3 regions of the Azospirillum sp. UENF 111221 genome follow, and region 3 is predicted to be linked to each of the others. Evidence: predicted binding sites of a transcription regulator. Region 3 holds the regulator's gene; each other region holds the start of a gene.
What was found. The regulator LexA, encoded in region 3, represses DNA repair genes until DNA is damaged. The targets are predictions, from matches to a motif close to ATGTTCTANTTTGGTTC.

Region 1: recA (recombinase RecA) is a predicted target of LexA. The motif match lies at 2,638-2,654, and genes of this name have one in related genera.
Region 2: ACWPN3_RS24845 (PA0069 family radical SAM protein) is a predicted target of LexA. The motif match lies at 5,518-5,534, and genes of this name have one in related genera.

Annotation. Positions count from the first base shown of each region.
Region 1 is NZ_JBSNCH010000005.1:175,642-185,381, forward strand. It holds partial or broken gene ACWPN3_RS15185 (PAS domain-containing protein) at 241-399, shown strand; gene ACWPN3_RS15190 (ATP-binding protein) at 486-2,531, shown strand; gene recA (recombinase RecA) at 2,708-3,787, shown strand; gene ACWPN3_RS15200 (hypothetical protein) at 3,876-4,469, opposite strand; gene ACWPN3_RS15205 (glycosyltransferase family 2 protein) at 4,558-7,167, opposite strand; gene ACWPN3_RS15210 (HIT domain-containing protein) at 7,440-7,850, shown strand; gene ACWPN3_RS15215 (di-heme-cytochrome C peroxidase) at 7,878-9,740, opposite strand, start outside.
Region 2 is NZ_JBSNCH010000005.1:2,138,984-2,148,723, forward strand. It holds gene ACWPN3_RS24825 (tetratricopeptide repeat protein) at 18-1,676, shown strand; gene ACWPN3_RS24830 (MFS transporter) at 1,683-2,996, shown strand; gene ACWPN3_RS24835 (hypothetical protein) at 3,102-3,371, shown strand; gene ACWPN3_RS24840 (hypothetical protein) at 3,669-4,349, shown strand; gene ACWPN3_RS24845 (PA0069 family radical SAM protein) at 4,400-5,491, opposite strand; gene ahcY (adenosylhomocysteinase) at 5,724-7,022, shown strand; gene ACWPN3_RS24855 (TIGR03862 family flavoprotein) at 7,299-8,477, opposite strand; gene ACWPN3_RS24860 (hypothetical protein) at 8,634-8,900, opposite strand; gene ACWPN3_RS24865 (SH3 domain-containing protein) at 9,153-9,740, opposite strand, start outside.
Region 3 is NZ_JBSNCH010000005.1:329,477-339,216, forward strand. It holds gene gltX (glutamate--tRNA ligase) at 1-1,027, opposite strand, end outside; gene ACWPN3_RS15925 (ComEC/Rec2 family competence protein) at 1,184-3,169, shown strand; gene ACWPN3_RS15930 (hypothetical protein) at 3,123-3,338, shown strand; gene lexA (transcriptional repressor LexA) at 3,412-4,137, opposite strand; gene ACWPN3_RS15940 (molybdopterin molybdotransferase MoeA) at 4,350-5,579, opposite strand; gene moaC (cyclic pyranopterin monophosphate synthase MoaC) at 5,584-6,081, opposite strand; gene ACWPN3_RS15950 (GNAT family N-acetyltransferase) at 6,078-6,575, opposite strand; gene trpC (indole-3-glycerol phosphate synthase TrpC) at 6,580-7,383, opposite strand; gene trpD (anthranilate phosphoribosyltransferase) at 7,383-8,417, opposite strand; gene ACWPN3_RS15965 (anthranilate synthase component II) at 8,414-9,022, opposite strand; gene ACWPN3_RS15970 (STY0301 family protein) at 9,170-9,622, opposite strand.

The DNA of each region.
Region 1 (9,740 bases), 150 kb from region 3:
GCGCGCGATGCAGTGAACCGCAAGGCTTCGTCCGGCGGGGTGTTGATGCTGGTGCAGTATGCGCTGGCGCCGGCCGGACTGCTGGTGCTGGCCGCCGGATTGCTGTTGGAGCACGATGCGGTCGGCTGGCTGGGGGCGGCGCTGGTGGCCTTGGGCGTGGCCCTGCTGATCGCCCGCAGCGTGTCGGTGGTGCGGCGGTCGGCCCACATCGGCGCGCTTCTCGGCGGCGCGCTGGAAGGGATGCCGGCCGGACAGCTGGTCTGCGACGGAACGGACGATGTGGTGTTCGTCAACGCCGCCTTCCGCGAGCTGTCGGGCTGGCGCCGCGGCGAACGGCCGCTGGACGCCCTGGCCCGCCAATTCTCCGGCGACCCCGACAGCGCGCGCGAATTCCGCCGCCTGCGCGAACGGGTGAAGGCGGGGGGGCTGCCTCGGCCGAGTTGGCGATCCCGGCGCTGGACGGGCACCCGCCGGAATGGCGCAAGGTGCAGGGCCAGCCGGTGGCCGGCTTCCCCGGCTCCGTCCACTGGCGGATCGAGGACATCACCGCGCGGCGCGAGCTGGAGCATGTCATGCTGCGCGAGCAGGCCAAGCTCGCCGACTTCATGGAACATGCGCCGGTCGGCTTCTTCTCGGTCGATCAGAACGGCCATTTCCTGTTCGTGAACGCCACCCTGGCCCAATGGCTGGAGGCCGCCCCCGGCGACCTGACCGACGGTGAATCGCGGCTGCACGGCATCCTGGCGGCTCCCCCGGTGTCCGCCGCCCCCTACGACCTGTTCGACCATGGCGGCGGCGAGCAGCGCGGCGAGCTGACCATGGTGGGTCTGCGCAGCCGGCGGTTCCAGGTCGCGGTGGCGCAGAGCGTGGTGCAGGCCGACGACGGCACCATCCACACCCGGTCGGTGGTGCGCGACCTGTCCCCGGAACGGGAATGGCAGGAGGCGCTGCGCCAGTCCGAGCAGCGGTTCCAGCGCTTCTTCGAGGATGCGCCCATCGGCATCGCGCTCGTCGACGAGACCGGGCAGCTGACCGAATGCAACGAGGCCTTCCTGGCGCTGATCGGCAGCGAGTCCGGCAGCGTCATCAACCGCCCGATGGCCGACCTGATCGTTCCGGCGGAGCGCGAGGCGGTGATCGCCCGGCTGCGGTCGGTGCAGGGCGGCGCCGACCCGGCCCACCCGCTGGAGGTCCGGCTGTCCGGCGGGCGCGAGCTGACCGCCCAGCTCTATGCCCGGCGCCTCGCCAACCCGGTGCGGACGGATGGCCGCGGCGAGGGTAGCAGGGGCGATGGTGCCAGGGGCGATGGGGCGCGCGGCGACGGTGTCGGCCTGATCCTGCACTTCATCGACATGACCGAGCGCAAGAGCCTGGAGGCCCAGTTCGCCCAGTCGCAGAAGATGCAGGCGGTCGGCCAGCTGGCCGGCGGCGTGGCGCACGACTTCAACAACCTGCTGACGGCGATGATCGGCTTCTGCGACCTGCTGCTGCTGCGGCACAAGCCGGGCGACCAGTCCTTCAGCGACATCATGCAGATCAAGCAGAACGCCAACCGCGCCGCCAACCTCGTGCGGCAGCTGCTGGCCTTCTCGCGCCAGCAGACCCTTCAGCCGCGCGTCATCAACGTGACCGACGTGCTGGCGGAGCTGGCGAACCTGCTGCGCCGGCTGATCGGCGAGAACATCGAACTGAAGATGATCCATGGCCGCGACCTGGGTCTGGTCAAGGTCGACCAGAATCAGCTGGAGCAGGTCATCATCAATCTGGTGGTCAATGCCCGCGACGCCATGGCCGGCGGCGGCAAGCTGATCGTCAACACCACCAACTACGTCGTCAGCCAGCCGGAGCGGCGGGAGCACGAGACGGTGCCGGCCGGCAGTTATGTCTCCATCGAGGTGATCGACACCGGCTGCGGCATCGCGCGGGAGAATCTCCAGCGCATCTTCGAGCCCTTCTATACGACCAAGGAGGTCGGGTCGGGCACCGGGCTCGGCCTGTCGACGGTCTACGGCATCGTGCGGCAGACCGGCGGCTTCGTGCTGGTCGATTCGGCCGTGGGGGAGGGAACCACCTTCACCATCCTGCTGCCCCACCACCAGGGCGAGCTGCGTCCGGTCGATACGGCGGAGCCGCGCGAGCGGCGCGGCAGCGACCTGACCGGCACCGGCATCATCCTGCTGGTGGAGGACGAGGATGCGGTGCGCGTCTTCTCCGCCCGCGCGCTGCGCAACAAGGGCTATCAGGTGCTGGAGGCCAAGAACGGCGAGGCGGCCTTGCAGCAGATCGAGACCAACGGCGCCTCCATCGACCTGCTGATCACCGACGTGGTGATGCCGCAGATGGACGGGCCGACGCTGGCCCGCCATGTCCGCAGGCTGCGCCCGGAGATGCGGGTCATCTTCATCTCCGGCTATGCCGAGGACCGGCTGGGCGAGATCGACGGCGTCGAAGTCGCCCATTTCCTGCCCAAGCCCTTCTCGCTGAAGCAGCTGGCCTCCAAGGTGAAGGAGGTCATCCGCGACGGGCGGTGAGGGGCAGCCGGGACAGCGGATGGGGGAGCGAATTCGTTCGCGAAAACGAGCCTGGACAACCCCGGAAAAATAGGAACGCACCGGCAACATCGGCGCTTGCAAACGAGAACGAAGAGAGTACATTCAGCCTCGTTGCAAGAGCGCCGACCGTGTGTTCTAAGAGAGGGGTACCGGGCATGTCGTCCGCACAGCTTCGTTTGGTCGAGAAGGATTCCATGGACAAGCAGAAGGCGCTCGATGCCGCCCTGAGCCAGATCGAACGCGCGTTCGGCAAGGGCTCGATCATGAAGCTCGGCGCCAAGGAGAACCTGGTCGAGACGGAGGTGATTTCCACCGGCTCGCTCGGTCTCGACATCGCGCTGGGCATCGGCGGCCTGCCGAAGGGCCGCATCGTCGAAATCTACGGGCCGGAAAGCTCGGGCAAGACGACGCTGGCCCTGCACGCCATCGCGCAGGCCCAGAAGGCCGGCGGCACCTGCGCCTTCGTCGATGCGGAGCATGCGCTCGACCCGTCCTATGCCCGCAAGCTGGGCGTCAACATCGACGAACTGCTGATCTCCCAGCCGGATGCCGGCGAGCAGGCGCTGGAGATCGCCGACACGCTGGTGCGCTCCGGCGCCATCGACGTGCTGGTGGTCGACTCGGTGGCGGCCCTGGTGCCGCGCGCCGAACTGGAAGGCGAGATGGGCGACAGCCATGTCGGCCTGCACGCCCGCCTGATGAGCCAGGCCCTGCGCAAGCTGACCGGCTCGATCTCCAAGTCGAACTGCCTGGTGATCTTCATCAACCAGATCCGCCTGAAGATCGGCGTGATGTTCGGCAACCCGGAGACGACGACCGGCGGCAACGCGCTGAAGTTCTACGCCTCCGTCCGCCTCGACATCCGCCGCATCGGCTCGATCAAGGACCGCGACACCGTCGTCGGCAACCAGACCCGCGTCAAGGTGGTGAAGAACAAGATGGCCCCGCCGTTCCGGGTGGTCGAGTTCGACATCATGTATGGCGAGGGCGTGTCGAAGGTCGGCGAGCTGCTCGACCTCGGCATCCAGGCCGGCGTGGTCGACAAGTCGGGCGCGTGGTTCAGCTATGACGGCACCCGCATCGGCCAGGGCCGCGAGAATGCCAAGACCTATCTGCGCAACAACCCGGAGATGGCCGACGCCATCGAGGCCAAGATCCGCGGCAACGCCGGTCTGGTCGCCGACGCGATGATGGGCACCCCGGAAGCCGACGGCGAAGCCTCCACGCCGGAGTGACACCGTCCGGTCATGCGTGACGAAAGGCCCCGCTTTCCGAAAGGAAGGTGGGGCTTTCTGTTTTTTGGCGGCTGGCGAATGCCCTCACCTACACATCCATCACCACATGCGGCCGGAACGCCCCCTCCAGCGTCAGCAGCAGGTGCAGATAGACCGCCACCTTGCGCGCGCGGTCGGTGTTGCGGGAGAGGCAGTCGCGTAGCTGTTCGGCCATCCGGGCGGTTTCCGCATCCTGCGCCGGCGCTGCCGCGGTGACGGCCTGGACGATGTGCTCGGCATCGACCGGGATCGGCGCCGCCGGGTCCTTCAGCAGGGCCTCGGCCAGCGCTTCCTCGTCATGGGGAACCGGCCCGGCTGGGAAATTGGCTGCGGCCTGAGGGGTAAGGGCAGCGGCACGGTGGGACAGGTGGCTGCGGAGATTGTCCTTCAGCCGGCTGCGCTGCCCGTCGTCGAGCCCCTCGAACTGGTCGACCTCATCGAACAGCAGGTCGTAGAGGCGGCGGCGCTGTGGGTTGGGCGGGCTCTGGTCGCGCCGCTCCTGCTCGCGCTCCTGCTGCTCCCGCCGTGGGTTGCGGCGGTGGTTGCGGTCGGTGGCGCTGCCGGTCCGCTCGACGCCGGCTGTGGTGCGGACACTGAACTCCGGTGGGCCGATGCCGCGTCCGGAGGTGAGATTGCCGGACATGAGCCGCCTCCCGGGACTGGTTACCCCTGGCGATCCAGTCTGGCAGAGCCGGCGCTTCCTTCCAAGCCGAAGCGCCGGCCTATGACCATCAGTCGCCGGCGCTGGCCACCGCATTGTCGGCCGGTTGCGGCTTGTTCCTGCCGAAGCCCAGCGTCGGGAAGACGTTGATCAGTGCGGTGATGAAGGCGGCCAGATAGGGCAGCGACTGCACCACCAGCAGGCCCGACCACATGAAGGCGTCGCGGTTCTCATGGCCGAAGACCATGACGATGGCGAGCGCCGCTCCCCACAGCGACACCAGCAGAACCAGTTCCTCCCGCGCCATCAGGAAGGCCTGCATCAGCGCCGGCTGGTTCTCGCATTTCGGCGTGCGGACGAAGGGACGGCCGGACGTGAACATACCGAGCCACATGGCGCGGCCGACCGTGTGGGTCAACGCCATGCCGGCCACCGCCGCGCCGACCTTGTCCCAGAAGCCGCACCTCACCCGCGCCTCGTAGAGCCAGAGCGAGGCGCCGACCTTGAAGGCGAAGACGCTGAGCGTCGGGATCATGAAGACGTTGGGCGGGAACTCGAAATATTTCGGGAAGGCCATCAGCCCGATGGACCACAGGATGCCGGCGATGCCGAACACCATGTGGGCGGCGTCGGCGAACCAGGGCAGCCAGCCGGTGATGAAGTGATACTTCTGGCCGGCGGTCAGCTCCTTGGCACCGGGCGACAGCTGGCGCCAATGATGCTTCAGGATCTGCACCGCACCATAGGCCCAGCGGAAGCGCTGCGTCTTGTAGGCGGAGAAGCTGTCGGGCACGAGGCCCTTGCCGTAGCTCTCCGGCATGTAGACGGCCTCATAGCCATGCTCGAACAGGCGCAGGCCGAGGTCGGCGTCCTCGGTGATGCACCATTCGCCCCAGCGGCCGACCTTTTCCAGGGCCGACTTGCGGATGATGGTCATGGTGCCGTGCTGGATGATCGCGTTGCGCTCGTTGCGCTGGATCATGCCGATGTGGAAGAAGCCGGCATATTCCCAGTTGGTCATGCGCTGGAACAGGTCGTGTTCCCACTCGCGATAATCCTGCGGCGACTGGACGAAGCCGACCTCCGGCCGGTTGAAGTGCGGGATGGTCGCCTTCAGCCAGTCGGGATGGACCTGATAGTCGCTGTCGATGACGGCGATGTGCTCGGCATCCGGGGCGGTCTGCGCCAGACCGAAGTTCAGCGCGCCGGCCTTGAAGCCCGGCCAGTTGTCGAGGTGGAAGAAGCGGAACTTCGGCCCCAGTTTCTTGCAATATTCCTCGATGGGCCGCCAGACCGCCGGATCCTTGGTGTTGTTGTCCAGCAGCAGGACTTCGTAGTTCGGGTAATCGAGGGCGGCCAGCGCGTCCAGCGTCTGCATGACCATGTGCGGCGGCTCGTTGTAGCAGGGCACATGGATCGACACCTTCGCCGCATTGGGCAGCGGGGCGGCGGAGCAGGGGATGAACTTGCGCTTGAACTTGTGCTGCCAGACGACCTCGGTCAGCTCCATGCCGTCGATCAGCATGACCGCGAACAGCACCAGCTGGCAGAAGATCAGCAGGCCCCAGGCGATTTCGGTGGTGAGTGCGAGGCCGGCGGCCGAGGCGGCGCTGACGGTGAAGACCAGCACGGAGGCGACCGCCTGGATCAGCGCGCCGTAGAAGATTTGCCCGCCGATCTTCAGGTCGCTGCGGCGCCACAGGAAGAACACCAGCGGCAGGAAGCCCAGCGCCACGGCGGTGGCGCACTTGATCTCCCAGTTGCGGATCTCGTGTACCCCGCCGATCATCGGGAATTTCGGGTTGCGCTGATAGTCCCACAGGCCCCAGCTGGTGCCCGCCGTGCCCTCAATCTCCCGCTTCCAGGGCTGGTCGAAGGCCTCCATGATGAAGTAGTCGAGCTTGTTCTGGGCGGCGACGTTCAGGAAGTTGCGGATGAACTTGGCCTGGTTGACCTGGCTCGCCTCGGCGCCGCGGCGCCACGGCCCGTCGGCCGGCCAGCCGATCTCGCCGATCAGGATGTGCTTGTTCGGGAACTTCGCCTTCAGCTCGTTGTAGCGGAACATGGCGTAATCGACCGACTGGTCGACCGGCACGCCTTCCCAGTAGGGCAGCAGATGGACGGCGAGGAAGTCCACCGCGTCGGCCAGCTCGGGGTTCTTCAGCCAGACGTGCCACGGCTCGGCGATGGAGACCGGGACGTTGACCTTCTTCTTCACCCGCTTGACGTACTCGATTGCCTGCGGGACCGTCAGGTCGGCGCGCAGGATCGCCTCGTTGCCGACCAGCACGCGGCGGACGTTGCTGTTGGCGCGGGCGAGCTTGATCAGGCCGGCCAGTTCAGGCTCGTCGATTTCCGGCTTGCCGGCGGTCCAGGCGCCGGCGGTCACCGGCAGGCCGTGCTTGGCGGCGATGGCCGCGACCATTTCCGAGCCGTCGGTGGTCGAATAGGTTCTGACCGCCTTTACAGCACCTTCCAGCGCCGTCATGTCCTTTTCGATGTCGTCGGCGGACGCCTTGTCGCCCTTCGAGGGGCTCTTGTCCGAATGGAAGGGGGTATAGGCGACGCCGGTGATGGCGCCGGCCCAGGACCGCTCGTCCACCGGACGGTTCCACAGCGCCCAGAAGGCGATGTTGCCGAGGATCACCAGGATCAGAACCGCAAAGGCCGATTTGCGCATGTGGGTCGTTCTCGCTCGCCGCACCAGAAAACATGGATACGGCCCGCGGAAATGGCGCAAGGGGATCGTTGCCGCCCCGACCATTGCCTCGGACCGAACTCTCTCAATCGTCCAACGAATGCCGCCCGTGCCGTATGGCCGGCGCGCACGGCCTTCTATACAAGCTTCGCGGTTGGCCCGCCACTGCCGGCTACAACAGGGCAGCCTCCGGATTATTCCCGGATGATGCTTCCGGTCAGTGCCAGACAGCGAGTGCCAGAGAGGAGTGAAGCATGTTTTCCCTTAACGAACGGCTACAGGCCGACACACTTCATGTGACCGATCTGGATCTTTGCCGGGTTCTGCTGATGAACAACCGGCTGTGGCCCTGGCTGATCCTGGTGCCGATGCGCGAGAGTGCCGTGGAAATCCACCGGCTCGGCGACGGGGACCAGGCGACGCTGATGCGGGAGATCGCGCGAGCCTCCCGCGTGGTGGAGCGGCTGTTCGCGCCGGACAAGATGAATGTCGGGGCGCTCGGCAACATGGTGCCGCAGCTGCACGTCCATGTGATCGGGCGGACGCGCGGCGATCCGGCATGGCCGGGTCCGGTCTGGGGAGCCGGCCATGCCGAGCCTTACCAGCCGGCGGCGGCGGCGGCCCTGGCGCAACGGCTGGCCGACGCGCTGCATGCGGAGGACTGACCGCCGGCCCGGTCGCGGGGACAGGCGTTACAGGGTCTTCAGATATTCCACCAGATCCCACCGCTCCTGTTCCGACAGGCCGCGGCCGATGATGCCGCTGCCGGCGACGCCGGACCCGACGAACTGGTGCCCGACATTGGTGTTGCCGGGGATCTTGGTGTCGAGGGTGAAGGTGCCGTCGGCGCAGTCGGTGCGGTAGCCGACCTTCACCGGATCGAAGCTGCGCAGGCCGAGGCAGAAGCTCTTCGGCCGCTCCTCCAGCGGCGACAGCAGGTCGTAGAGCGTCGGGACCGAGCCATTGTGCAGGTAGGGGCCGGCGGCCCAGATGCCGTCCAGCGGACGGGCCTTGTAGCCGGCTTCCGCCTGGAGGCAGTTCGGACGGAAGCCGTTCATCTCCTCCCGCTTGGCGGGCGGGATTTTGTTCTCGTCATAGGCGGTCTCGGCCGTCTTCTGGACGACGTAGCCCAGCGCCGCCGCGAAAGTCGTCTTCGTGACCGGCTCGCCCGGCTTGCCGTTGCACAGGCTGGCGGGATCGACCTTCAGGAAGGCCGGCAGCTGCACCGTCCGGGTTTGCAGGATGTTGGCCTGGGCCGGGTCGGTGCCGACATTGATCGGCGTGACCTTCAGATAGCTCTGCTTGGCGGCGTTCGGCTTGGTCCAGTATTTCGCATCCCAGAAGGCCGGGGTATCGACCGGCGGCAGGTGGCAGCCCTGGCACAGCTCCTGGTACAGGCCCGCGCCGCGTGCCCGCTTGGTCTCATCGACGGTGCCCAGAACGGCTTGCGGCCATTTCGGCGCGGTCAGCCCCTGGAACCCGGTCACGCTGCCGTCCGGCTTGCGGGCCAGCGGGTTCGGGCCGGCCAGCAGCTGTTCCATCTTGTAGAGATTGTCGACCGGCACGGAGGAGGCATAGAGCTTGCGGTCCGGGTTCGACAGGTTCACCCGCGCCGCCACGCCCATCGACTCGCCGGCGTTGCGCACCATCGGCTGCATGATCGAGGCGTCATACTGCACCCAGTCGAACCAGGACGCGTTCCAGATGTGCGGATACTTCACCGGCGCCGTGATGGCGGCGACGTTGGTGAAGGGGTCGAACTCCACCTTGCCGTTCAGCAGGTCATTGGTGAAGACGGTGTTGCCGATGCGGGTCAGCGCGTCCAGACGGTTGAAGCCCTCGGTGACCGCCGGATTGCCGCTCTGCGCCGCGCCGCGCTTCGCCAGGGTCTCCAGGGTGGTCAGCGTCTGCTCGAACTGCTCGCGCAGGGCGGCCGTCTGTTCGGCGGTGCGGGTGGGGCCGAGCACGCGGTCGGCGAAGCGGTCGAACCGGCCGGGCAGGACCTTGGTGTAGGCCAGCGAATAGCCCAGCGCCGCCGTCAGCGCATCGAGGTTGATGACGGCCGGCGCGCCGTCGATGCGCAGGCTGACGCCGTTATACTCGATGTGGCCGGTGTGACAGGCGGCGCAGGTCAGGCCGATCTGGTCGGGCAGCGACTGGCCGGTCGTCGGGTCGACATAGCCCTTGGTGCGGGCGAAGCCGACCGGCAGGCCGTCCGGGTTGACCTCGTCCTCCGACTGGTTGTAGGCGGCCAGCACCGCCTTGGCCGAGCCGGGCTCTGCCCCATAGCCGTAATCGCGCGCCGTGGCGCCGCCCAGCCGCTTCGGGCTGGGGATGAAGCCGAACTGCTGCAGGTACGATTCGTCCGCCAGCATCTTAGGCTCGCCGAAGACCCGGATGTCCGGCTGCTCCAGCGCCGTGAACCAGGAATAGGGGATCGGGAAGGTCGAGGTGCCCTGGCTGGCATGGTGATACCAATAGCGCTCGCCCGGCTTCCAGTTCTGGTCGAGCCAGACCGCCTCCTTGGTGGGGGCCGGTGTCGGCAGTGCCGGCGC
Region 2 (9,740 bases), 1.8 Mb from region 3:
CTTTGGAGCCTGCCGCGATGACCGACACTTCCGCCCCGACCCTGCTCGATGCGGCCAAGCGTTTCCGCAGCAACGATCTGGCGGGGGCGGAACAGGTCTGCCGGGCAATCCTGACCACCGACCCGCACAACGCCCAGGCGCTGCATCTGCTGGGGCTGGTCGCCGCCCACACCGACCATCCGGAAAACGCGCTCGATCTGTTCGCCCAGGCCATCGCGGAGAACGGCAACGACCCGTCCTTCCACAACAGCCGCGGCAGCCTGCTTTTCCAGCAGGGCCGCCCGGCGGAGGCGGAGGAGGCGTTCCGCGCCGGCCTCGCCCTCAACCCGCGGCTGCCGGAGCTGCACGGCAACCTCGGCAACGCGCTGAAGGCGCAAAGCCGTCTGGAGGAGGCGGCCGACTGTTTCCGCGCCGCGCTGGACCTGCGGGCGCAAGCGCCGGAGATGCACCATTTCCTCGCCGCCACCCTGCGCGAGCTGGGCGAGCTTGAGGAGGCGGAGGAGCATTTCCGCACCGCGCTGGCCCAGGCGCCCGACTATCTCGACGTGCATTACAGCCTGGCGGAGCTGCTCTCCACCCGCGGCCGGCTGGCCGAGGCGGAGGCGGAATTCCGCATCGTGCTGGCCGCCGCCCCGCGCTTCGTCCCGGCCCAGGTCGGGCTTGCCCATGTGCTGCAAAGCCTCGACCGCGCCGCCGAGGCCATCGAAGTGATCGAGGCGGCGCGCGAGCAGGCCCCCGACCACCCGATGGTGAAGTTCACCCGCCGGCTGATCTATTCCAACGCGGTGCCCGGCTGGCACCTGCCGATGATCAACGATTTCGAGCGGAACGAGGCCTACAAGCAGTCGCTGGAACGGGCGGTGACGCCCGACTCCCTGGTTTTGGAGATCGGCACCGGCTCCGGCATCGTCGCCATGATGGCGGCGCGGGCGGGCGCGAAGAAGGTGGTGACCTGCGAGGTCAACCCGATCCTGGCCCGCGTCGCCAAGGAGACGGTGGCGCGCAACGGCTATGGCGACCGCATCGACGTGGTGCCGCGCCTGTCGACCCAGCTGACGGTGGGCGAGGGCGGCGATTTGCCGGAGAAGGCCGACGTCTTCGTGTCGGAGCTGATCAACATCGGCATGCTGGCCCCGCGCATGCTGTCGGTGCTGCAACATGCCCGCACCCATCTGGTGAAGCCGGGCGGCGCCATCATCCCGCGCGCCTCCACCGTCTACGCCATGCTGGTCGAGACGCCGGAGCTGGCCCGCATCAACCCGGTGGAGACCATCGACGGTTTCGACATGGGCAGCTTCGACGTCTTCCGCTCGCCCGGCTACCAGCAGATCGACCTCGGCGCCGACGCCCACACCCCGCTGTCCAAGCCCTTCACCGCGCTGGATTTCGACTTCACCCGCAACATGCCGGAGGAGGGCGAGCGGGTGATCGACGTGACCATCGTCACCGCCGGCACCTGCCACGGCGTCGCCTTCTGGTTCGACCTCTTCATGGACGACGCGGTGGTCTACAAGTCGGAAAGCCGCTCGCGCACCAACCATTGGAAGCAGGCGATGACCTTCCTGGAAAAGCCGATCGCCCTGTCGGCCGGCGACCGCCTGCGCATCGTCGCCCGCTACGACAACAACCAGATCTCCTTCGGGGTGGACGGGCTGACGGGGGGTGAGCGGGAGTAAGCGGGCGTGACCGAAGCCGTCCCGTCCAGCGACAGTCCCGCCGGCGACATCCCCTCCCGCCGGGCCATCGTCTCCTGGTGCCTCTACGACTGGGCGAATTCGGCCTACAACACCATCATCACCACCTTCGTCTTCTCGGTCTATTTCGCCCGCGGCGTCGTCGGCGACCCGGTCGAGGGCACCGCAAGGTGGAGTGCGGCGATGACGGTGGCCGGCGTCGCCATCGCGCTGCTCAGCCCGGTGCTGGGCGCCGTCGCCGACCGGGCCGGACGGCGCAAGCCGTGGATGGCGCTGTTCACCCTGGTCACCGTCCTGTTCACCGCCGCCCTGTGGTGGGTCAGGCCCGATCCGGCCGATGCCGCCTTCGCGCTCTCCTGCGTGGTGGTCGCCACCGTGGCCTTCGAGCTGGCCAACGTCTTCTACAACGCCACCCTGCCGGGGCTGGTGCCGCCGCGGCTGCTCGGCCGGGTGTCGGGCTGGGGCTGGGGCATCGGCTATTTCGGCGGGCTGGCCTGCCTCGTCCTGGCGCTGGTCGGTTTCGTCCAGGCGCCGGCCCCGCTGTTCGGCCTGTTCGGGATGGAGTGGGCCGACTGGGGCCAGCAGGCCAATGTCCGCGCCACCGCCCTGCTGGCCGCGGCGTGGTACGGGCTGTTCGCGCTGCCTTATTTCCTATGGGTGCCGGACGAGCCGGCGACCGGCCACGGCCTGCTGCGGGCGGCGCGCGAGGGGGTGGCGACGCTGCTCGCCACGCTGCGCCACGCCCGGCGCTACCGTGAGGTCGGGCGCTTCCTGATCGCCAGCGCCTTCTACCGCGACGGCATCAACACCATCACCGCCTTCGGCGGCCTCTTCGCCGCCGGGACCTTCGGCATGAGCTTCGAGGAGATCCTCGTCTTCGCCATCGCGCTCAACGTGGTGGCGGGGGCGGGGGCCATCGGCTTCGCCTGGATGGACGACCGGGCGGGAGCCAAGCCGGTGATCCTGATCGCGCTGGCCGGCATGACCGCCTGTTCGGTGCCGCTGCTGCTGGCGACCGACCGGCTGTGGTTCTGGATCTTCGCGCTGGGGTTGGGGCTGTTCTTCGGGCCGGCCCAGGCGGCCGGGCGGTCGATGATGGCGCGGCTGGCCCCGCCGGGCATGGCGGGGGAGATGTTCGGGCTCTACGGGCTGACCGGCCGCTTCGTCGGCTTCTTCGGACCGCTGCTGTTCGGTCTGGCGACCCAGGCCTTCGCTAGCCAGCGCGCCGGCATGGCGACGGTTCTGGCTTTCTTCGCCATTGGCTTCGGGCTTATGCTGGCGGTCCGCGAACCGGCCCGCTAGAAAAGGGCCTGTGTCAAAGCGCCGCACATGAGACCATTCGAGGGCAGAGCTGTTACCTTCGTTTTTGCTGCGACGCACAAAAGTCGAAGCCGAGGGATACGGACCATGCTGCACATCAAAGACATCGAAGCCTTCGCCCGCATCAACGAGGCCCTGAACGAGGAGCCCGGCCCGGATGGCGGCACGGATAATCGGCCGGAGCAGGCCGAACAGTCCGACTCCCAAGGCCAGCACGGTTCCGGCCCGGCGCATCCGGCGCTGGTGATGGCGATGCTGGCGACCGGCCGCCTGCCGCTGTCGGCCCTGTCGAAATCCGATCAGGCGAAGACCCCGGACGTACCGACGCCCTGGACCAAGATGTTCCGCCGCTCCTGACGGCGGTTGGTCCGGGTGGGACGCCGTGGAGTCGGTGAGCAAGATCGACACGGATTTCACGGATTTCAGCACGGATTTCACGGATGTGGCGTTCCGAAGCGACCTGTGTCGAGGTACTCGAAGCGTCGCCAAGTTCAAGAAAAATCCGTGAAATCCGTGTCTAAATCCGTGAAATCCGTGTGAATCTTGCTCCCGATGCCTCGACTCTCCGTACTGGCGGCTGTTGCAAAAATTCCGCCATAAAGGAAATTATTCTTATACGCTTCCCGCAGACCCACCTTTCTGCGGAGCCGCCCAATGCCCCTCGATCCCCGTAGCTTCACCACCGACAACTTCCCCCGCTGGGCCGAAGAGCCGCCGACTCCGTCGGAAGGCTCGCTGGTCCCCGGTTCGCAGTTCCATGAGGAACAGTGGATCATGGCCGCCGGCATGCTGGCCCGTGGCAACAGCTTCCTTCAGGTCTCGCGCGCCATGGGATGCAGCCGAACCACGCTCTGGCGCGCCTATTACGGCTCCAAGGATTTCCGTCACAGGGTCTGGTGGGAGCGGCAGGCGCTGAACCGCGAGGCCGAGCTGCGCCTCTCCTCCCTGCGCATCCTGGTGGCCGAGCAGATCGAGCGGCTGGTCACGTCGGGCGATCCCGCCACCGTCCGCTGGCTGGCCGAGCGGCTCGGCCTGTTCGCCGGCCTCGATCAGCCCGCCCGCGACTCCGCTCCCAGGCCTGCCCCCCGTCCCGCCCCGAAACCGGAAGACCCGCCCGCCGTCACCGTCCCCGAACTCGACGATGACATCCCCGGCGACCTGCGCGAGCGCACCCCGCCCAGCCCGGCCCTGGTCGCCGCCGTCCTGGCCCAGCCGGAGGCGGCGGGACCGAAGGGCGTCTTCCCCTACACCCTCAACCAGTATGAAGAGTATCCCAACCTCAACCCCGGCCCGGTGAGCCGCCGCGCCGCCGGTCCCTTCTCCTGGCGCCGGTAGGCGGGGGATGCAACATCGCCCGCCTCCCTGTTCCACGCCGTTCCATCCCCTCACAGAAGCGACAGCTGGTCCCCCACCGCCGGCGGCACCCGGAAACGGCTGCAATCGAGCTGCCAGCTCCGGCCGCCCAGCCCCTGCTTCCGGCAGGCCAGCTTGAAGCGGTGGCGCAGCAGCTCGGCATAGGGGCCGGTGCCCTTCATCCGTGTGCCGAAGCCGGAGCGGTAGAGCGCGCCGTCGCGGCTCTGCCGTATCAGGCTCAGCACGCGGTCGGCGCGGTTGGGGGCATGGACGCGCAGCCATTCCTCGAACAGGTCGGCGATCTCCAGCGGCAGGCGCAGCAGGATATAGTTGGCGGTGGTTGCCCCGGCGCCGGCCGCCGCCTCCAGGATGGCTTCCAGCTCATGGTCGTTGAGCGCCGGGATCATCGGGCTGGCGAGGACCGCCACCGGCACGCCAGCCTCCGACAGGGCGCGGATCGCCTCCAGCCGGCGCGGCGGGGTGCTGGCCCGCGGCTCCATCGTCCGGGCGAGATCGCGGTCCAGCGTCGTGACCGAGACCGCGACCGATGCCAGCCCCTGAGCGGCCATCGGCGCCAATATGTCGAGGTCGCGCAGGACCAGCGCCGACTTGGTGATGATGCTGACCGGCTGGTTGAAGTCGCGGCAGACCTCCAGCACCCGTCGGGTGATGCCCTCCGTCCGCTCGATGGGCTGGTAGGGATCGGTGTTCGCCCCCAGCGCCAGCGGCTGGCAGACATAGGATTTCGCCCGCAACTCCTTGGCCAGCAGCTCCGCCGCGTTGCGTTTGGCGAACAGCTTGGTCTCGAAATCCAGCCCCGGCGACAGGCCGAGATACGCATGGGTCGGCCGGGCGAAGCAGTAGATGCAGGCATGCTCGCAGCCCTGGTACGGGTTCAGCGAACGGTCGAACGGGATGTCGGGCGACTGGTTGCTGGCGATGATCGACTTGGCCGAGGCCGGCGAGACGCTGGTGCGGACCGGGTCGGACAGCGCCTCGTTGCCGCTCTCGGCATAGCCGGTCCAGCCGTCGTCGGTCAGGACGCGGGTCTCGCGCTCGAACCGCCCGGTGGCGTTGCTGACCGCCCCGCGGCCTTTGATCGGGGATCGCCGTATCTCGTCCATACCGGCAGCTTAGACGGGGCGAAATGGAACGTAAAGCGAACAAACGCGGTTTGGCCATATCGCTTGGCGCCGTCATTGCTTCCGCCACCGAACAAACATAAAGATATCTTTATGCTTGCATGGTTCCGGGAGCGCTGATACATCCATGGCCAATGACAGCGGCAGGGCCGGGGATCCGGCGCGCCTGGAATTCCGCTGCCCGACCGTCACCGCCCACCAGGAGTCATCCCTCATGGCCGCCGAATTCACGGACTACAAGGTCAAGGACATCAGCCTCGCGAACTGGGGCCGCAAGGAGATCACCATCGCCGAGACCGAGATGCCGGGCCTGATGGCCCTGCGGTCGGAATTCGGCGCCTCCAAGCCGCTGGCCGGTGCCCGCATCGTCGGCTGCCTGCACATGACCATCCAGACCGCCGTGCTGATCGAGACGCTGACGGCACTCGGCGCCACCGTGCGCTGGTCCTCCTGCAACATCTTCTCGACCCAGGACCAGGCCGCCGCCGCCATCGCCGCCGCCGGCATCCCGGTCTTCGCCTGGAAGGGCGAGACGGAGGAGGAGTTCTGGTGGTGCATCGAGCAGACGCTGCGCGGCCCGGATGGCTGGACCCCGAACATGATCCTGGACGATGGCGGCGACGTCACCCAGATCATGCACGACAAGTATCCGGAGATGCTGGACGGCGTCCGCGGCCTGTCGGAGGAGACCACCACAGGCGTCCATCGTCTCTATGAGATGATGAAGAAGGGCACGCTGAAGGTTCCGGCCATCAACGTGAACGACAGCGTCACCAAGTCGAAGTTCGACAACCTCTATGGCTGCCGCGAGTCGCTGGTCGACGGCATCAAGCGCGCCACCGACGTCATGGTCGCCGGCAAGGTCGCCGTGGTCGCCGGCTATGGCGACGTGGGCAAGGGCTCGGCCGCCAGCCTGCGTTCGCAGGGTGCGCGCGTCCTGGTGACGGAGATCGACCCGATCAACGCGCTCCAGGCGGCGATGGAAGGCTATCAGGTCGTGACGATGGAGGATGCCGCTCCGCAGGGCGACATCTTCGTCACCGCCACCGGCAACGTCGACGTCATCACGATCGACCACATGCGGGCCATGAAGGACCGCGCCATCGTCTGCAACATCGGCCACTTCGACAGCGAGATCCAGATCGACGCCCTGCGCAATCTGGTCTGGGAAGAGGTCAAGCCGCAGGTCGACGAGGTCGTGTTCCCCGACGGCAAGCGCCTGATCGTGCTGGCCCAGGGCCGTCTGGTCAATCTGGGCTGCGCCACCGGCCACCCCAGCTTCGTGATGAGCGCCAGCTTCACCAACCAGGTGCTGGCCCAGATCGAGCTGTGGACCAACGCCGCCAACTACGAGAACAAGGTCTACGTCCTGCCCAAGCACCTGGACGAGAAGGTCGCCCGCCTGCATCTGGACAAGATCGGCGCCAAGCTGACCACCCTGACCGACAAGCAGGCCGCCTACATCAGCGTGCCGACCGCCGGCCCGTACAAGCCGGACCACTACCGCTACTAAGCGGTTGCGGGATTAAGAAAAAAGGGCCGTCCCGGTGGGGCGGCCCTTTTTCTTTGGAGTGTAGGTCTCTTGTGAGGAGCAGGGGAGGCAGGCAAGGTCGACACGGATGTCACGGATTTGAACACGGATTTCACGGATGTTATCCGGAAAGGTTGCTTCCAGCCAAAGAACGTCGGCTTTGGCAGGCCAAAAAGAAAATCCGTGTAATCCGTGTCTAAATCCGTGACATCCGTGTCAATATTGCCCCGGCATTCAGAATTTCCACCGAAGCCGAAGTCACTCCGCGTCCGAGTCCTTCATTCCCAGCCACTCCACCATTCCCGTGCCGGCCGCCACGCCCATGGCGAAGCAGCCCTGCAACAGGTAGCCGCCGGTCGGCGCCTCCCAGTCCAGCATTTCGCCGGCCAGGAACAGGCCGGGGCGGCGGGTCAGCATCGACCGCTCGTCCAGCTCCGACAGGCGGACGCCGCCGGCCGTGGAAATCGCCCGCTCGATGGGGCGGACGCCGGTCAGCACCATCGACAGCCCCTTGATCTGGCGGGCCAAAGCCGCCGGGTCGGTCAGGTCGGCGGCGGGGGCGAACTCGCGCAGCAGGGCGGCGCGCGGGCCGGTCAGGGACAGCGACTTCTTCAGGAAGGTGGACAGCGACTCCGCACCGCGGCGGCGCAGGCGCTTGACCAGTTCGGCCTCGGCCATGTCCGGCAGCAGATCCAGCGTCAGGGTCGCCCACCCCTCCGCGGCGATGGCGTCGCGCAGCGGCGCGCTCAGCGCATAGACCGCCCCGCCCTCGATCCCGGTTTCGGTGATGACGAATTCGCCCTTCAGGCGCCGGCCGGCAGCGGAGAGACCGACGCTCTTCACCGGCTGGCCGGCGAAGCGGTCGCGCAGGTGATCGGACCAGGGCACCTCGAAGCCCATGTTGGAGGGAACCAGCGGTGCGACCTCCACCCCCAGCCCTTCCAGCAGCGGAACCCAGCCGCCGTCCGACCCGGTGCGCGGCCAGCTCGCCCCGCCCAGCGCCAGCAGGGTGGCGCGCGGGGCGACGGTCACGCTTTCCTCGCCCTGGCGGAAGGTCAGGGCGCCGGTCGCGTCCCAGCCGGTCCAGCGATGGCGGCTGTGCAGGGTCACGCCCAGACCGTCCAGCCGCCGCAGCCAGGCGCGCACCAGGGTGGAGGCCTTCATCTGCACCGGGAAGACACGGCCGCTGCTGCCGATGAAAGTCTCGATGCCCAGCCCGGCCGCCCAGCCGCGCAGGGCGTCGGGCGAGAAGCCGGCCAGCAGGCGGCGGAACAGTGGCTCGGCGGCGCCATAGCGCGGCAGGAAGCGGTCGAGCGGCTCCGAATGGGTCAGGTTCAGCCCGCCGCGCCCGGCCAGCAGCAGCTTGCGCGCCGGGGTGGGCGTGTGGTCGAACACGGCGACCCGCAGGCCGGCGGCCGCGGCGATCTCCGCCGCCATCAACCCGGCGGGGCCGGCGCCGACGATCGCCACGTCAGGGGTGAGGTGGGGCACTTGGAAACGCTTTCACGAAAGGGATCGCCCCCGCCCATCCCATGCTGCGCGGGCAGGGGCACGGGCGGGGGCATGCGGGGCTCGGCCTCGGTTCCCCGCGGATCAGTCCTCGTAATCCTGGTCCTGGGCCACTTCCTCGGCCAGATCGGCGGCGAGGTCGGCGAAATAGCCGGCATCGACCTCCAGGCCGTTCTCCTCGCAGATGCGCATGAAGATGCGGTAGGCATGCAGGATGGCGACGTCGAGGACGACGAGATCCCCTTCCTCGCTGTGGCGGTCGGTGATGTCCCGCTCCTGAAGGGTGCCGACGATGTCGTGCGCGGCGGCCTGCAGGACCGCGTCCATGGCTTGTTTGTGTTGGGTCGACATCGTGTGAATCCTCGTTCCGGTCGTGCTTCGCGTCCCCGCCCGGCCGGACCGGCGCCGCATGGCCGGCGGGGGTGGCCGAACCGTCGGAGGAAACGGGCGCGTCGGGGGCTCCGTTCGTCCGCGAAAGTTCGGCCTCCCCCTTGTTGTAGAATCCTTTTTCACGGCCGAACAAGCCCCTTCACGGGGGGCCGGGGCGGGTCCTTCCGGGTAGCCTCGTACCGGCCATGGAGGGGGCGGTGGAAGGAGGCCGCTTCAGCGTGCGACGGGGGCCAGCAGGGGAGCGCCGACATAGCCCAGCGCCTTGCCTTTCCGCCCCACCTTGTACCAGCCGCCGACGGCCTCCAGCACGGTGACGCGTTCGCCGGCCTCCAGCACATCCAGCACCTTGGCGTCGCAGACCGGGGCGACCCGCAGATTGCCGGCGGCCCGCAGCCGGGCGACGGTTCCCCTGGAAAGCTTTGGCCGCTGCACCCGTCCGGGCAGGTCGTCGGGCAGGGCGCAGCCGCGGTCCTCGCGGTCGGCCCTGGCGTAGCGGTCGGGCTTTGCGGCGGTTGCGGGCTCGGTGCCGGCAGTCCGCGTGGGCACGGCTTCGGCCAGATAGGCGCTGGTGACGTAGCCCTGCGGCTTGCCGCTTCGGCCGATCCGCTGCCAGCCGTCGGACGGCGTGCCGAAGGCCGTCACCCGCTCGCCCTTTTCCACCGTGTCGAGGACCCGGCCCTTGGCGTCCGGCGTCGCCCGCAGGTAGATGCCGGCGGTGGCGGTCATCGGCCGCTGTGCGGGAACGACCGAAGGCTGCCTGGCAGGGGCTTCCTGTGAAGCCGGCTCCTTGGCGACAGCTTG
Region 3 (9,740 bases):
GGTCGCGTTCCGCCTCGGACAGGTTGCGGCCGAGATCGGCCTCCAGCCTCGGGGCGATCAGGCCGAGCAGGCGGGAATCATCGGCCAGACGCATATAATGGGCGTTCAGATTCTCCAGTTTGGCGAAGTCGAAGCGCGACGCCGACCGGCCGATGCTCTCCAGGTTGAACCACTCGATCGCCTGTTCGGTCGAGATGATCTCGTCATCGCCGTGCGACCAGCCGAGCCGCAGCAGATAGTTGCGGACCGCCTCCGGCAGATAGCCCATGTCGCGGTAGGCATCGACGCCCAGCGCGCCATGGCGCTTGGACAGCTTGGCGCCGTCCGGCCCGTGGATGAGCGGGATATGGCCGAAGCGCGGCAGGTCCCAACCCATGGAATTGAAGATCTGGATCTGGCGGAAGGTGTTGGTCAGATGATCGTCGCCGCGGATGACGTGGGTGACGCCCATGTCGTGGTCGTCCACCACCACCGCCAGCAGATAGGTCGGCGTGCCGTCGGCGCGCAGCAGGATCAGGTCGTCGAGCTGGGCGTTCTGCACCGTCACCTCGCCCTGGACGAGGTCGTTCAGGACGGTCTGGCCTTCCTGCGGCGCCTTCAGGCGGATCACCGGTGCCACGCCCGGAGGGGCGTCGGACTCGGGACGGTCACGCCAGCGGCCGTCGTAGCGCATCGGCTGGCCGGCGGCCTTCTGGGCGGCGCGCATCTCCTCCAGCTCTTCCGGGCTGCAATAGCAACGATAGGCCTTGCCGGCGGCCAGCATCTGGTGCGCGACCTCGGCATGACGGTCCTTGCGCCCGAACTGGCTGACGGCATCGCCGTCCCAATCCAGGCCCAGCCACTTCAGCCCGTCGATGATGGCGTCCACCGCCGCGTCGGTGGACCGTTGCCGGTCGGTGTCTTCGATCCGCAGCAGGAACTGACCGCCGGTGTTGCGGGCGTACAGCCAGTTGAACAGGGCGGTGCGGCCACCGCCGATGTGCAGAAAGCCGGTCGGCGACGGAGCGAAGCGGGTGACGACGGTCATCGGTCTCTCAATTTCCGGTTCGGCGCTGGTATGATGCGCCGGTGGTTCGACACCGTGGTTTAACACAGCCACCCGGCTTGGAGGCAATGCGATGCGCGCATGGACGGTCGTTGAGGGGCTCGCGGGTGGCATCGCTGCGCCCGGAATCCGTTACCGGTGACGGCCGCCGGCTGGCCGGAGGAGGAAACCGACGGCCCCCCGGCGCTCGGCGGAGGCTGGCGGCGCCTGCTGGCGCGCGTGGGTGGGCGACTCGTGGCGCTCGCGGAGGCGGAGGGCGAGCGCTGGGTGCTGTGGCTGCCCGTCGCCTTCGGGGCGGGGGTATCGTTCTATTTCGGCCTGCGGCAGGAGCCCGACTGGTGGATTGGCGCGGCTGCGGTCGGCGGCTGCGCGGTGCTGGTTCTGGCGCTGCGGCGATGGTTCGCCATGACCGGTGTGGCGATGGCGCTGTTGATGCTGGCGGCGGGGTTCCTGGTGGCGCAGGCGCACACCATCCGCATGGCGGCACCGGTGCTGAGCCGCAGCATCGCCGGGGCGACCGTCACCGGCCGGGTGATGGCGGTGGAACGGCGGCCGGGCGCGACGCGGATCACACTGCGGGAGGTGAGCGTCAGCAGGCTGGCGCCGGAACGGACGCCGGCCGCCGTGCGCATCCGCCTGTCGGACCGCTTTCCGGCACCAGCGCCCGGGTCGGTGGTGCGGCTGCGGGCGACGCTGCTGCCGCCGCAGGCGCCGGCCGAACCAGGCGCCTTCGACTTCCAGCGGCGGGCCTGGTTCATGGGGCTGGGCGGCACGGGCTTCGCCACCGGTGCGCCGGAACTGGTCGAGGCGCCGCCGGTGACGGGATGGAGCACGGTCGCCATCGCCTTCGAGAAGGCGCGCGGCGCGATTGCCGAGCGGGTGGCGGCAGCCATCGGCGACCCGGTGGAGGCGAGCGTCACCACGGCGCTGCTGAACGGCGAGGAGTTCGGCATCCCGGAAGCGACGATGGACGACTTCCGCAACAGCGGGTTGGCGCATCTGCTGTCGATCTCCGGCCTGCATGTCGGCATCGCCGCCGGCATCCTGTTCTATGTCGTGCGGGCGTTGCTGGCGTCGGTGCCCTACATCGCGCTGCGGTGGCCGATCAAGAAGATCGCCGCGCTGTTCGGCATCCTGTCGGCGCTTGGCTACACGCTCCTGGTCGGGGCGCCGCTGCCGACGGTGCGGTCGGTGCTGATGACCGGCATGGTGATGGGAGCGATCATGCTGGACCGTCACCCGTTGAGCATGCGGCTGGTCGCCTTCGCCGGGCTGGTCACCATGGCGATGGATCCGGAGGGGATGCTGGGCCCGAGCTTCCAGATGTCCTTTGCCGCGGTGGTGGCGCTGATCGCCGCCTTCGAGAAGGGCAGCGCCAGGCTGGCGGACTGGCGGCGCGATGCGGGATGGATCGTGCGCGGGCTGTTCTATGTCGGCGGGATCCTGCTGACCAGCGTGGTGGCGACGCTGGCGACCTTGCCCTTCTCGCTCTTCCATTTCCAGCAGATCGCCTTCTATGGCGTGCTGTCGAACCTGATCGCCATTCCCATCACGTCCTTCTGGGTCATGCCGTGGAGTCTGATCGCCTACGCGCTGCTGCCCTTCGGACTGGAGGCGCCGGCGCTGATCGCCATGAACTGGGGCGACCGGGCGGTGATCTGGACGGCGGAATTCTTCGGCCGTCTCCCCTGGGCTTCGCTGACCGTGCCGGCGATGCCGGCGGAAGGCTTTGCGGTGCTGGTGATGGGAGGGATTCTGGCTCTGTCTTTGGACGCGCTGGTGGCGGTGGCTGGGGATGCTGCCGGTCCTGGCCGGGCTGGCCTCGCCGATGCTGGCGGTGCGGCCGGATGTGCTGGTGGCCGGCGACGGGACGGTGATGGCGGTCAGGCTGCCGGACGGACGACTGAGCGCATCGGTCAAGGGCGGCGGCCGGATGACCGAAACCTGGCGGGAGCGCGATGGCGAGCGGTCGGTGGCCGATCCCTGGCCGGCCGACGGGGGATGGAGCGGGGGAGGGCGGTCGCTGGACTGCGACGCGTTTGGCTGCCTGTACCGGGTGCAGGGAAAGACAGTGGCGTTGCCGCGGCTGCCGGATGCGCTGGACGAGGACTGTGGGGCAGCTGATGCGGTGGTGACGGCGGAGGTGGCGCGGCGCTGCCGGGCGGATCTGGTGGTGGACCGCTGGACCCTGCGCCATGAGGGCGCGCATACGCTGACGGTGACCGCCGAGGGGGTGACGGTGGAGACGGTGCGCGGGCTGCGGGGAGATCGGCCCTGGACCGGAGGAAAGTGAGAGGAACTTGGACATCGCCGATCCCATCCGCCGCGGGGACGGAGGAGAGGATCGGCGGTTGGGCTCGAAAAGCTCAGTACTTGCGCACGAGACCGACCAGCTTGCCCTGCACGCGGACGCGGTCGGCGCCGAAGATGCGGGTTTCATAGGCGGCGTTGGCGGGTTCCAGGGCGATGGTGTTGCCCTTGCGGCGCAGGCGCTTCAGCGTCACTTCGCCCTCGTCCACCAGAGCGACGACGATGGTGCCGTTCTCCGCCGCATCGCAGCGCTGGATGACGATGGTGTCGTGGTCGAGGATGCCGGCCTCGATCATCGAGTCGCCGGAAACCTCCAGCGCATAATGGTCGCCACCGGTCAGCATGGAGGCGGGGACATCGACGAAGGCGCTGTTGTCGCGCAGCGCCTCGATGGGCGTACCGGCGGCGATCCGGCCATAGAGCGGGAGCTGCACCGTCTCGTTCGCGGCGGCCGGCGTCGGTGCGGGGGGAGCGGCGTCGCGGCCGGCGAAGGCGAAATCGCCCTTGATGACGTTGGGCTGGAACTTCGGCTTGGGAGCCGCGGTCCGGTTGCGGGAAGCGTCGAGACCCTCGGGAAGGCGCAGAACCTCCAACGCACGGGCCCGGTGGGGCAGGCGGCGGATGAAGCCGCGCTCCTCGAGCCCGGTGATCAGGCGATGGATACCCGACTTGGACTTCAGGCCCAGGGCGTCCTTCATCTCGTCGAACGACGGCGAGACACCGCCCTGGCCAAGCCGTTCGTGGATGAACAGCAGCAATTCGTGCTGCTTGCGCGTGAGCATGGATGCCTCCCGGCCTCGGCCAGACTGAAGATGGAACAAAAACTAAACGTTGCTCCATGTTCTAGTTTGGTTCCTGCCGCGCGTCAAGCCCTCCATCGGCATCTTTTAGAACTTGAGGGGAACATCTGGAACGGCATGAAACAGTTTTCCGGGTGATGTTCAACTGTTCCAGCCGGCCGTTCCGGCGCTCTGCTCAGGCGCTCTGCTGAAGTCTAGATGCTGAGCGCCCCATCCGTCAAAGGAAGCACTGTCACCATCGCGCCGGCCGGTTCCGGGTCGGCATGGGGCGGGCGGGGGATCAGGCAATCGGCCTGGGCGTACAGGGTGGTGATGGCGCTGTCCTGCCGGGCGAAGGGTGTCACGGTCAGGACACCGTCCGGGCCGGCGGCCAGCGTGGCGCGCAGATACTCCTCGCGCCGGTCGTTGGCCCTCAACGGGCCGGTCAGGCGGGCGCGCAGCGGCAGACGGTCGTCCTCCGGCGGCAGGCCCTGCAGCACGCGCAGGACCGGGCGGAGGAACAGGAGCGCCGTGACGCCGGTGGACACCGGGTTGCCGGGCAATCCCAGCAGCGGCACAGACCCGGCACGGCCGAACATCAGCGCCTTGCCCGGACGCATCGCCACCGTCTGCACCTCCAGCGCCACGCCGCGTTCGGCAAGCACATCGCGCACGAGGTCGTAATCGCCCTGTGCCGCCCCTCCGGTGGTGACCAGCAGGTCGCAACCGGCCGCACCCTTCGCCAGTGCCGCCACGCTCTCCGCCGTGTCCCTGGCGACGCCCAGATTGTGGGCGATCCCACCCTGGGCGGTCACCAGGGCGCAGAGGCCAAGCGCATTGGTGCTGACGATCTGGCTCGGACCCAGCGGGTCGCCGGGCAGGGCGATCTCGTCGCCGGTGGCAAGCACGGCGATGCGCGGCCGGCGATGGACCGACAGCCAAGGCACGTTGCCGCCGGCGGCCAGCGCGATGTCGCGCGCGGTCAGGCGCCGGCCCTTTGGCAGAAGCTCCTGACCGGCCGTGAAGTCGAATCCGGCCTCGCGGACGAAGCGGCCGGCGGCCACGGCGCGGCCGATCCGCACGGTGGCGTCGTCGGCGCTGCAATCCTCCTGCATCACCACGGCGTCGGCACCGCCGGGCAGGGGCGCGCCGGTGAAGATGCGCACCGCCTCGCCCCGGCCGACGCTGCCGGTGAAGGCATGGCCGGCGGCGGATTCGCCGATGCGGCGCAGCGGGACGGGGGCCTCGGCGGTCGCAGCGGCGATGTCGGCGGCACGCACGGCCCAGCCATCCATGGCGGCGGCGTGAAAGGGCGGCTGGGTCAGCCGGGCGACCACCGGTTCGGCCAGCACACGGCCGAGCGCGTCGGGCAGGGCGACGGTTTCCGCCGGGAGGGCGGCGAAGGCCGACAGGATGCGGGCGCGCGCCTCGGCGACGGAGATCATCGCGTCAGGCTCCGGTGGAGGAGGATGTGGACGCGCCCCACTCGCCGCTCTTGCCGCCGGCCTTGTGCAGCAGGCGCACATCGGTGACGGTCATGCCGCGGTCCACCGCCTTGCACATGTCGTAGACCGTCAATGCTGCGATGGTGACGGCGGTCAACGCCTCCATCTCCACGCCGGTCTGGCCCTTCAGCTTGCAGGTCGCCGTCACGTCCACCGCGTTGCGGGCGGGGTCGCAGGACAGGTCGACCTTGACCGAGGTCAGCATCAGCGGGTGGCACAGCGGGATCAGGTCGGGCGTGCGCTTGGCCCCCATGATGCCGGCCAGCCGGGCGACCGACAGCACGTCGCCCTTCTTCACCCCGCCCTGCATGATGAGATCAAGGGTTTCCGGCTGCATCAGCACGGTCGCCGCGGCTGTCGCGGTGCGTTCGGTGTCGGCCTTGTCGGAGACGTCGACCATCACCGCCTTGCCCTCGGCGTCGAAATGGGTGAAGCCGGTCATCGGGCGGTCTCCGTCAGAAATTTTTCCATGAAGACGCTGACGCCATTGTCTTCGTAGCAGGCATAGGGGCCGCGGTCGGTGAAGCCGGCCTTGCGGTAGAGCGCCAGCGCTTCGGGCTGGTGGATGCCCGATTCGAGCAGCAGGGCGTCCAAGCCCTCCGCCCGCGCCAGATCCTCCAGCCGGGCGAGCAGACGGTCGCCGATGCGCTGTCCGCGGGTGGCGGGATCGACATACATCCGCTTGATCTCGCCATAGCCGGTCGGATCGACGCGGAGTGCGGCGCAGCCGACCGGAACGCCGTCCTTGCGGGCGACGAGGAAGCGCAGGTCCGGCGCTTCCAATTCGCCGATGTCGAGCAGGTGGCAGGTATCCGCCGGATAGAGATCCAGCAGATAGCGGTCGAGCGCCGCCACCAGCGCGATCACGGCATCCTGGCGCGGGCTCTCCGCAGCGATCAGCACATCGTCTGTCACATCGGCCACCATCTCGGTCATCGCATCACACCGGAGCCAGCAGGGCACGGGTGGCGGCGGTCACATCGGCCTGCCGCATCAGCGATTCGCCGACCAGGAAGCAGCGCGCCCCGACCTTCGCCATCCGCGCCAGATCGACGGGGTTGTAGAGCCCGCTTTCGGCCACCAGCATGCGGTCGGCCGGCACGTTGGCGGCCAGTTCCTCCGTCGTCGCAATATCGACCGCCAAGGTCTTGAGATTGCGGTTGTTGACGCCCAGCAGCGGCGTCCTCAGCAGCAGCGCGCGGTCCAGCTCGGCGCGGTCATGCACCTCGACCAGCACGTCCAGGCCCTGGGCGATGGCGGCGTCCTCGATCTCCGCCGCCTGGGCGTCGGACAAGGAGGCCATGATGATCAGGATGCAGTCGGCGCCCAGCGCGCGGGCTTCGACGATCTGGTAAGGATCGACCATGAAGTCCTTGCGCAGAACCGGCAAATCCACTGCGGCACGGGCCGCCACCAGATATTCGTCCCTGCCCTGGAAATAGGGCTCGTCGGTCAGCACCGACAGGCAGGTGGCACCGCCCTCGCGGTAGGCACGGGCCAGGGCCGGCGGGTCGAAGTCGGCGCGGATCAGGCCCTTGGACGGGCTCGCCTTCTTGATCTCGGCGATCAGCCCGTAACGCCCGGCCTCGACCGCGGCGCTCAGCGCCCGGATGAAGCCACGCGGCGGGTTGCTCTCGTTGGCGGCCCTGGCGGCGGCCTCCACCTCCGACAAAGGGCGGGCGGCCTTGCGGGAGGCCACCAGGGCGCGCTTGTCGTCGTTGATGCGGGTCAGAACGTCGCTCATCAGGCCACTGCCTCGTTGGTGATGGCGACCAGCCGGCGCAGCCGGTCGCGGGCGCCGCCGCTGTCGATGGCGTCGGCGGCCAGGGCGACACCGTCCTTCAGGGTCGCGGCCTTGCCGGCCACCAGCAGGGCGGCGGCGGCGTTCAACAGGACGATGTCGCGGTAGGGGCTGCGCACCCCGTCGAACAGGGCATGGATCGCCTCGGCGTTGACCTGGGCGTCGCCGCCCTTCAACTCCTCGATTCGGGCGCGGGGCAGGCCGGCATCCTCCGGCGTCACCTCGAACACCGTCACCTCGCCGTCCTTCAACTGGGCGACGGTGGTGGGGCCGGTGGTGGTGATCTCGTCCAGCCCGTCGGAGCCATGGACGACCCAGGCGGCCTCGGAACCCAGCCGCTTCAGCACCTGGGCCAGCGGCTCCACCCACTGCTTGGAGAAGACGCCAAGCACCTGCCGCCTGGCGGTCGCTGGGTTGGCGAGCGGACCCAGCAGATTGAAGACGGTGCGGGTGCCGAGCTCGACGCGGGTCGGGCCGACGTTGCGCATGGCGAGGTGGTGGCGCGGCGCCATCAGGAAGGCGATGCCGGCGTCCCACAGCGCCTTGCGGACCAGCGCGAAGTCGCAGTCGAGGTTGACGCCGAGCGAGCCGAGCACGTCGGCGGCACCGGACTTCGACGAGATGGCGCGGTTGCCGTGCTTGGCGACAGGCACGCCGCAGGACGACACCACCAGCGCGGCGGCGGTGGAGATGTTGTAGGTGCCCGCACCGTCGCCGCCGGTGCCGCAGGTGTCGATGGTGCCGGGAGGCGCTTCGACCGGGATCGCCTTGGCGCGCATGACGCGGGCGGCGCCGGTGATCTCGTCCACCGTCTCGCCGCGGACGCGCAGCGCCATCAGGAAGCCGCCCATCTGCGACGGGGTGGCGTTGCCGGACATGATGATGTCGAAGGCGAAGCCAGCCTCGGCCTCGGTCAGGGCGGCGCCGGTGGCGACCTTGCCCAGGATGGCCTTCATGTCGGACAGATCGCCGCTCATGCCGCGGTCTCCAGGCCCGCGTTCACCGGGCGGGGACGGGTCAGATCCAGGAAGTTCTGCAGGATCTGGTGGCCGTGCTCGCTCTCGATGCTTTCGGGATGGAACTGCACGCCGTGGATCGGCAGCTCGCGGTGGGCCAGCGCCATGATCAGGCCGTCGGCGGTCTCGCCGGTCACCTCCAGGCAGGCCGGCAGCGAGTCGCGCTCGACGATCAGCGAATGGTAGCGGGTGGCGCGGAACGGGCTGGGCAGGCCGGCGAGCACGCCGCGGCCCTCGTGCCGGATGTTGTCGACCTTGCCGTGCATGGGAACCGGCGCGCGGATCACCCGGCCGCCGAAGGCCTGCCCGATGGACTGGTGGCCGAGGCAGACGCCCATCAGAGGCAGGCGGGCCTTGGCGGCGGCGTCGATCAGGGGCAGGCAGATGCCGGCGCGGTCGGGATCGCAGGGGCCGGGGGACAGGACGATGCCGTCGGGGCGGAGCGCCATCGCCTCGTCCACCGTCAGGGCGTCGTTGCGGCGGACCTGCACGTCGGCGCCAAGCTCGCCGAGGTAATGGACGAGGTTGTAGGTAAAGCTGTCGTAGTTATCGATGAGCAGCAGCATGCGCCTTCCGCCTTCCACCTTTGCCCGGCCACCGTCGCCCGGGTCGTCCGGGCCGTTCCGGCCCCGTTCCAACGAGGGACACCCTAGCGGCTGAAAAGGGGGATTTCCAGCCTCCGCGCAGAACTTTGCCCCTGGGCCCCCGCGTCCTCACCGGCAGTCGAGCTGCGGCGGCGTCTTCGGCTCGTCCAGGACGTTGCCGCGGATGTCGGTTTCCAGCGTCAGGGTGCAGCGGCGGGTCTGGCGCGGCAGGTCGGCGGCGAGCGTCGCCTCGGTGCCGCGATACCGGCAGAGCACGAAGAGCTTGCCGCGCTGCGCGGCGTCGAACTCCCAGAGCTGGACCAGACGGCGCGCATGCCTGGTCTCGCTGTCGGGCGCCAGGGTGGTGCGCGCGGCGCTGGCCATCTGCTGGGCGCGGTCGCCCTCGATCAGGGTGATGCCGATGAAGCCGTGGCTGTCACGGCCCGGATAGGGCGCCCAGCCGCCGGGCGCCTCCGGCTGGGCGGTCACGCTGACGGTCGGCGGGCATTGCGGGCCGCCGGCAGCCAATGCCGGAGAGGCGGTGGCCAGCAGCAGCGGGACGATGACGAGGAAAGGGCGCATCGGGCGGTCTCCGGAGACTGGTCGGGCCAGTGGAAAGACGGTGCCGTTGCGGCGGCCGTCTTGTGTCGTTTGAGCAATTGCGGTCGCGGCGGCAGGGTGCCACTGTGCGCCGCCCCGG